Streptomyces sp. SN-593: one gene and its partner. The protein of the gene in region 2 interacts with the protein of the main gene of each other region in a pairwise test. Links are inferred from orthologs where the notes say so. Each region holds a gene or a part of one and is shown on either strand. Other genes may lie near its edges.

Evidence for each region. The genes of interacting proteins can lie anywhere in the genome.
Region 1: the proteins of RVR_RS31685 (region 2) and RVR_RS10160 interact in binary tests that used the Escherichia coli proteins (3 or more experiments, as listed by UniProt). The link is inferred for Streptomyces sp. SN-593 from one-to-one orthologs.

What each region holds. Positions count from the first base shown.
Region 1 is NZ_AP018365.1:2,471,519-2,474,951, reverse strand. Bases 633-3,433 are described here. They hold RVR_RS10160 (acyl carrier protein), read right to left. Parts: upstream 2,256-3,433; coding sequence 2,010-2,255; downstream 633-2,009. Other genes in these bases: RVR_RS10150 (ACP S-malonyltransferase), read right to left, coding at 3,354-3,433; RVR_RS10155 (ketoacyl-ACP synthase III), read right to left, coding at 2,323-3,357; fabF (beta-ketoacyl-ACP synthase II), read right to left, coding at 633-1,901. Outside these bases: RVR_RS10170 (NAD(P)-dependent oxidoreductase), read left to right, coding at 1-551. UniProt on the Escherichia coli protein: Carrier of the growing fatty acid chain in fatty acid biosynthesis.
Region 2 is NZ_AP018365.1:7,446,032-7,450,171, reverse strand. Bases 504-3,380 are described here. They hold RVR_RS31685 (alpha/beta fold hydrolase), read right to left. Parts: upstream 2,373-3,380; coding sequence 1,635-2,372; downstream 504-1,634. Other genes in these bases: RVR_RS31680 (TetR/AcrR family transcriptional regulator), read left to right, coding at 2,626-3,234; RVR_RS31690 (HpcH/HpaI aldolase/citrate lyase family protein), read left to right, coding at 504-1,080. Outside these bases: RVR_RS31695 (CaiB/BaiF CoA transferase family protein), read left to right, coding at 1-123; more of RVR_RS31690, read left to right, coding at 181-503; RVR_RS31670 (thiamine pyrophosphate-binding protein), read right to left, coding at 3,827-4,140. UniProt on the Escherichia coli protein: The physiological role of BioH is to remove the methyl group introduced by BioC when the pimeloyl moiety is complete. It allows to synthesize pimeloyl-ACP via the fatty acid synthetic pathway through the hydrolysis of the ester bonds of pimeloyl-ACP esters.

The DNA.
Region 1 (3,433 bases), 5.0 Mb from region 2 along the record:
CGGCGAACGGCCTGCTCTTCCTCGACGCACCCGTCCTGGGCACCAAGGCCCCCGCCGAAAGCGGTGAGTTGACGGTGCTGGTGGCCGGTCCCGCCGCGGCGCGGGCGCTGGCCGGGCCGGTCTTCGAGGCGATCGGCAGCCGGGTCCTCCTGGTCGGCGACGACGGGGGGAGCGGCGCCGCGAGCGCGCTGAAGCTGGTGCTCAACAGTTGGGTGCTGGCCGTCACCAGTGCCGCGGGCGAGGTGATGGCGCTGGCGGAGGGGCTCGGCGTGGACCCGGACCGCTTCTTCGAGGCGATCGAGGGCGGGCCGATGGACACCCCGTACCTCCGGCTGAAGGCAGGGGCGATCCGCTCCGGCGACTACAGCCCGTCCTTCACGGTCGAGGGCGCGTGGAAGGACCTGCGGCTCATCGCGGACGCGGGCGAGCGGCACGGAGTACGGCTCGACCTCGCGGCCGCCGGCGCCGAACGCTTCCGCCGTGCCACCGAACAGGGGCACGGCGGAAAGGACATGGCGGCGAACTACTTCGCGAGCTTCCCGGGGGCCTGACCCCGCGTGGCCACCCCGTCCGGGCGGTCACGGGACGCAGGGCCCCGCGACTTCGCGGACGGGGCACCCCCGGGGGAGCCGTTACTGCGGCAGCGTCCGCAGCGCCAGGACCACGTTGTGGCCGCCGAAACCGAAGGAGTCGTTGAGCGCGGCGATGGTGCCGGCGGGCAGCGGGCGCGGCTCGCCGCGGACGACGTCCGCGTCCATCTCGGGGTCCGGGTTCTCCAGGTTGATCGTGGGCGGGGCGAGCCGGTTGTGGAGCGCGAGGACGGTTGCCACCGTCTCGATCCCGCCGGCGCCGCCGAGCAGGTGCCCGGTCATCGACTTGGTGGCGGAGATCGCCATGTGGTCCACGTCGTCCCCGAACACCTTGCGCAGCGCCTTCAGTTCGGCGATGTCCCCCTGCGGGGTGGAGGTCGCGTGCGCGTTGGCGTGCACGATCTCCGCCGGCTTGATGTCGGTGTTCTCCATCAGGTGCTGGAGCGCGGAGGCGATCCCGCGGCCGGACGGCTCGGGCTGCGTGATGTGGTGCGCGTCGGCCGAGATGCCCTGGCCGACCGCCTCGCAGTAGGCGCGCGCGCCGCGTGCGGCGGCGTGCTCCGCCGACTCCAGGACCACCACGCCGGCGCCCTCGCCGAGCACGAAGCCGTTGCGGGCCGCGTCGTACGGACGGGAGGCGCCCTGCGGGTCCTCGTTGTTCTTGGACATCGCCATCATGTTGCCGAAGGCCACGATGGGCAGCGGGTGGATGGCCGCCTCGGTGCCGCCGGCGACCACCACGTCGGCCCGGCCGGTGCGGATCATCTCGATCGCGTAGCCGATCGCCTCCGCGCCGGACGCGCAGGCGCTGACCGGGGTGTGCACGCCCGCGCGGGCGTTCACGTCGATGCCGACGTTCGCCGCCGGGCTGTTGGGCATCAGCATCGGCACGGTGTGCGGCGAGACCTTGCGGACGCCCTGGTTCCTGAGCACGTCGTACTGGTCGAGCAGGGTGGTGACGCCGCCGATGCCGGAGGCGATCACCGTGCCCAGCCGGTCCGGGTCGACCGAGGGGTCCTCGCCCGCCTTGGCGGTGAACCCGGCGTCCGCCCACGCCTCGCGCGCCGCGATCAGCGCGAACTGCGCGCTGCGGTCGAGCTTGCGGGCGACCGGGCGGGGCAGCACCTCGCCCGGCTCCACCGCGACGCGGGCGGCGATGCGCACCGGCAGTTCGGCGGCCCAGTCCTCCGTCAGCGTCCGGACCCCGGACCGGCCGGCCAGCAGTGCTTCCCAGGTCGACGCGCTGTCGCCACCCAGTGGTGTGGTTGCTCCGATACCGGTGACGACCACGGTGTGATTGGTCGGGCTCACAGGAATTGTCTCTCCACGTCTAGAAGGGCGGGCGACAGGCGCGTCGTCCCGGTGTTCACGGGCCCGCGCGGGACCCGTCGCGGGGGATGAGGCCGCCGTACGGCCGACTCAGCCCTGTGCCTTGAGGATGTAGTCGACCGCGTCGCCGACCGTCTTGAGGTTCTTGACGTCGTCGTCCGGGATCTTCACGTTGAACCGCTCCTCGGCCGCCACCACGACCTCGACCATGGACAGCGAGTCGACGTCCAGGTCGTCGGTGAAGGACTTGTCGAGCTGCACGTCCTCGGTGGGGATGCCGGCGATCTCGTTCACGATGTCGGCGAGACCCGCGACGATCTCTTCCTTGGTGGCCATGTGTACGGCACTCCTTGATGGTTCGCTTGCGATGCGGCGTGCGGGACTGCGGCGCCGCGAGATGTGTCTAGGGGAGAGTAACGACCGTGGCGGCGTAGACCAGCCCCGCCCCGAAACCGATGATCAGTGCGGTGTCCCCGCTCCTGGCCGCGCCGGAGGCGAGCAGCCGCTCCATCGCCAGCGGGATGGAGGCGGCGGAGGTGTTGCCGGTGGTCTCGATGTCCCGGGCCACCGCGACGTGTTCGGGCAGCTTCAGGGCCTTGATCATGGAGTCGATGATCCGCATGTTGGCCTGGTGCGGGATGAAGGCGTCCAGGTCCTCGGCGGCCACGCCGGCGGCGTCCAGCGCCTCCTGCGCCACCCGGGCCATCTCGTAGACCGCCCAGCGGAAGACCGCCTGGCCCTCCTGGGTGATCGCCGGGAACTTCACCTCGCCGCGCGAGTCGACCGGGAGCTTCGAGACGTCGCCGGACCGGAACTCGTCCCAGGCGACCGTCTGCGTGATGGTGCCGGACTTGTCGCCCTCGGAGCCCCAGACCGTCGGCCCTATGGCGGGCTGCTTGGACGGGCCGAGCACCACCGCGCCCGCGCCGTCGCCGAAGAGGAACGCGGTCGCCCGGTCCTCCTTGTCGGTCAGGTCGCTGAGCCGCTCCACGCCGATCACCAGCACGTGCTTCGCGCTGCCGTCGGTGATCATGCCCTTGCCGAGGGTCAGGCCGTAGGTGAAGCCCGCGCAGCCGGCCGAGATGTCGAAGGCGGCCGGCTTGCCCGCGCCGATCCGGTGGGCGATCTCGGTGGCGACCGCCGGGGTCTGCTTGAAGTGCGAGACGGTCGCGACCACCACGGCGTCGATGTCGGCGGCGTCCAGCCCCGCGTCGGCGATCGCCTTGCCGGCGGCCTCGATCGACATCTCGGCGACGGTCTCGTCCGGCCCGGCCCAGTGCCGGGAGGCGATCCCGGACCGGGACCTGATCCACTCGTCGCTGGACTCGATGTGTTCGAGGATGACCTCGTTGGGGACCACCCGGACCGGGCGGTAGCCGCCGACGCCGACAATGCGTGCGTACGGGGCACCCTTGCTGGGGTTGATCGTGGCTGTCATCGCTGCGGGTGCTCCTTCGTCGCGTCCTGCGGGGTGGAGTCTTCCGGTCGGTCCTGCGGCGGAACGCCCGCCGCCT
Region 2 (4,140 bases):
ACGGTCACCGTGGCCGGACAGCCCATCAAGTTCGCCGGCTCCGGCGCCGCCGTCCACCACCGCGCTCCCCTGCTGGGCGAGCACACGGCCGAGATTCTCGGCCCCGGTACCTCAGCGGGCTAAGACCGCTGATCACCCGCCACCTCGTTTCCCCGTCCCGTCTTTCATCGGAGGCATGCCATGCGAACGCGCCGCAGTGAACTGTCCACCCCCGGAAGCAACGAGAAGATGCTCGCCAAGGCTGCCAGCAGCGACGCCGACCTGGTCTTCTGCGACCTCGAAGACTCCGTCGCGCCCGCCGAGAAACCAGCCGCACGAGCCAAGATCGTGCACGCTCTGCTCAACCACGACTGGCGGCCGGCCACCCGGGCCGTGCGGATCAACGACCTGGAAACCCACTACGCCTACCGCGACATCCTCGACGTGGTCACCGGCGCTCGGGACGCCCTGGACATCGTCATCGTGCCCAAGGTGAAGTCCGCGCGAGACGTGTGGTGGGTGGACCGCCTGCTCACGCAGATCGAGACCGACCTCGGCCTGACCAAGCGGATCGGCATCGAGGTCCTCATCGAGGAAGTCGAGGCGATGATCGCCACGGAGGAGATCGCCCATGCCTCACCCCGCCTGGAGGCACTGATCTTCGGCCCCGGGGACTATTCCGCCTCCCAAGGGGTCCGGGTCGCGGCGATCGGCGCCTCCGACGGCGGCTACCCCGGCGACCTCTGGCACTACGCCCGCAACAAGATCGCCATTGCGGCCCGCTCCGCCCGGATCGCGGCCGTCGACGGCCCCTTCGCCGACTTCAGCGACCCTGACGGTTACCAGCAGCAGGCCCGCCTCGCCCACACCCTCGGCTTCTCCGGCAAGTGGGCCATCCATCCCAGCCAGATCGCCCTGGCCAACGAGGAGTTCCGCCCCACAGACGAGGAGATCGCCCAGGCCCGCAAGCTGGTCGCCGCTTTCGGCGAGGCCAAGACGCGCGGACTGGGGGCGGTCGCCGTGGACGGAACCATGGTCGACATCGCCTCCGTGCGCCTGCTGCGCAACACCCTCGACCAGGCCGAGGCTCTCGGCTTGTGAATGCCGCCCGTTCCACGTCGGGTCGACCTGTCCCCGCTGAGCTTGATTTTCAACCTCGCGCGTCCCCCGACCTGCTGAGGTTGTTCATCTCCGGGGGCGTGTGACACAGCCGTCTGCCTGCGGCGGCGGCGACTGGCCGACATCGGCCGACATCGTCGTCGCCGCAGGACTCGCCATGGCAGGCTCCGGGTGGTCACCCCAGAGCTGCGCGGCGCTCGATCGTCGGGGGCTCCAGCGGAGCTTTCGCCGAGGGAGCCGCGTAGGCGATGGCGATGGTCATGAAGGATTTCCCCCCGGTAGCTGATGGATGATCGGGACGTGCCGGATCCGCGCCTTCGCGGGTCGGCCCGCCAGGTTCTCGCCACCGCTTACGGGGACCCGTGGCGTGTCGGGCGAGAGCGTCGAGGAACACGCCCGGATCCCAGGTTCAGCACCGTGCTGAGGGCGACAGCCTCGGCAACCCCTTCCGCGGTGACCCGAGCCAGTTGCTCACCACGGGCTTCAGCCGGCTGCCGTCGCGCCGGACCAGCCACCGACGGCGCTCACCTGAATCCCTACCGCGTCCGTGGACAGGGCCCGACAGTGGCCAGAAAGCCGAGCAATTCCTTGTTGAGCCGGTCCGGGGTGTCGAGCGGAATCATGTGCGCGGCATCAGCGATCACGCTGAGCTCGGCATGCGGGATGGCCTTCGCCAGCAGGGTGACGTCGGCTACTGGAGTGTTGGTGTCCCGTCCTCCGGCCACTACCAGGGTCGGGCAGGTTAGTGCCGCCAGTTGGTCCGCTGCGTCGAAATGTGCGATCCGGTCCCATGCGGGTGCGTACACGGCAGCGTCCATGGCGCGGATCGACTTCTCGAGTCGGTCGAGTATGTCCGGTCGGCGCTCTACCGTGGCCGGAGCAAGCCAGTTGGTCACGAGCGGCACGACGGCGCCCATGCCGTCCTGGCGCACGGACGCTGCGTGGCTGCGCATGAACGCGCGCGTCTCGTCGGTGAATGTCGCCGCCGTCGCGATCAGCGTGAGGCTCTTCACTAGGCCGGGACGCGACAGCGCGAGCTGCTGGGCGATCATTCCGCCGAAGGAATGACCGACGATGTGGGCGCTGCCCCCCGCATCGGCCTCGACGATGTCGGCGACGTCCTGTGCCAGGTGGCCGATGCCCGCGTTTCGAGGCGGAGGGTCGGACATCCCGTGACCGGGCAAGTCGACGGCTACCACCCGATAGCGATCGGCAAGGGCTTCGATCTGGCGGTCCCAGTACGTCAGGTCCAGGCCGACGGCGTGCAGCAGCACAACTGTCTCCCGGTCGGCAGGGCCAGCTTCGACGCGGTTGAACCGCCTGGGCCGCAGACACCCACTGCTCGGCATCATCGACACCTTTCTCTAGTGGTCACTACAGAAATGGACGTTAGCAGATGTGTGAACCGATCGCCGACCTCGAGCCCGCTCCTCGCGCTGGAGCCGGCCCGTCGGCCCGCAGGCATCCCCTGCTCACACCGACCCGCCCGCCCACATCTTTCTGCAGCACCCGTTATACAATTGCGCCATGCCGACACCGACGCGCCCCAGGGGGCGACCACGCTCCTTCGACCGGGACGCCGCGCTGGACGTTGCGATCAAGCTGTTTTGGACGAACGGCTACGAGGCGACCTCGATCAGCGACTTGACCGCCGCGCTCGGCATCGGTTCGCCCAGCCTGTACGCTGCGTTCGGCGACAAACGGGCTTTGTTCAACGAAGCCGTCGAGGTGTACGCGGATCGGTACGGTGGATACATCACCCACGCCCTCGGCCAGGAGCCGACCGCCAGGCAAGCGATCACGCGGGTGCTGCGAGAGGCCGCCCACGAGCACACGCTCCCCGGCAGACCGCGTGGCTGCATGCTGCTGTGCACCGTCGAGGCCGCCGGCAGCACCGAGGTCGCCGACCTGCTACGTCAGCACCGCGAGCGGCACATCGCCGCCTTCCAGCAGCGCATCCAGGCCGACGTCGACGCGCATGTCCTGCCGCCGGAGACCGACGCCGCGGCCCTGGCCCACTACACCGAAGCGACACTGCAAGGCATGTCGCAGTCCGCCCGCGACGGAGCCAGCCGGCATGTGCTCGAGCAGGTGGCTGTTCTGGCCGTCCAGGGTTGGCCGCGTGAACTTCGCTAGTGTGATGCGCCAGGAATCCTGAGGGTTAGTTCTCCGAGCATCGAGAACGCGCGCGACCTTCCGGACTGAAGGTTTCGCAGTCCTGTGTCGCGGGCGGCACGGATGCGGTCCTCGGCCCTGGCCCGCTGGCGGTGCCGCAGCTCCAGCTACGCGATCGGAACGTCGATCGTGTTGGTCGCGAAGCACGTGATCCGCATGCCGTCGGCGTCAGTGATCCTCAACTGGGTGCCCGGATGCGGTCGTTCCTTGCGCACGATCAGCCGCAGGCCCTTCGGCCAGCCCTTGAGCACGTCGCCCGCGAGCTCGGCAACCCAGGCTCCGTCGCGCACGTCGCCGTCCGGTTCGATTGCGGGCGTCCAAGCGGCGGCGGGGACGAGGAGGACGGCCTGGTGGATTGCGTCGGTGATGACCATCCCGACCGAGTAGGACAACCAACGTCCCGGTGCGGTGAGCCAGTTCAGGAAGTCGTGGGTGCCGCCGGCGGAGTCGGTGCGGATCAGGGTCCGTCGCCGGCGAAGCTGGCAGTGACGCTCTCGTCGCTGACGATCGCTCCCTCGGGGAGCAGGTGGGCATGGAAGGTGCTGCGGGGGGGTCAGATCGCCGTCCTCGGGGGCCGGAGGCGGACTCCAGCCGTGCCGCGGGGAGTGGGCGGGCGGCGCGCCGATGAGGTCGGCCAGAGCGCCTGGACATCGGAGGTCAGCGGGGTCTCGAACCTCAGGTGGCTCAGAGCATCATCGCCGATGATGTTGACCACAGGAGACTGCGCCTTGCGGGCGTTGTGCAGGTTGGCCAGACCGTTGGCCAAGCCGGGACCGAGATGCAGCAAGGTCGATGCCGGCTTACCCGCCATCCGCGCGTAGCCGTCGGCGGCACCGGTGGCCACGCCCTCGAACAGACACAGCACCG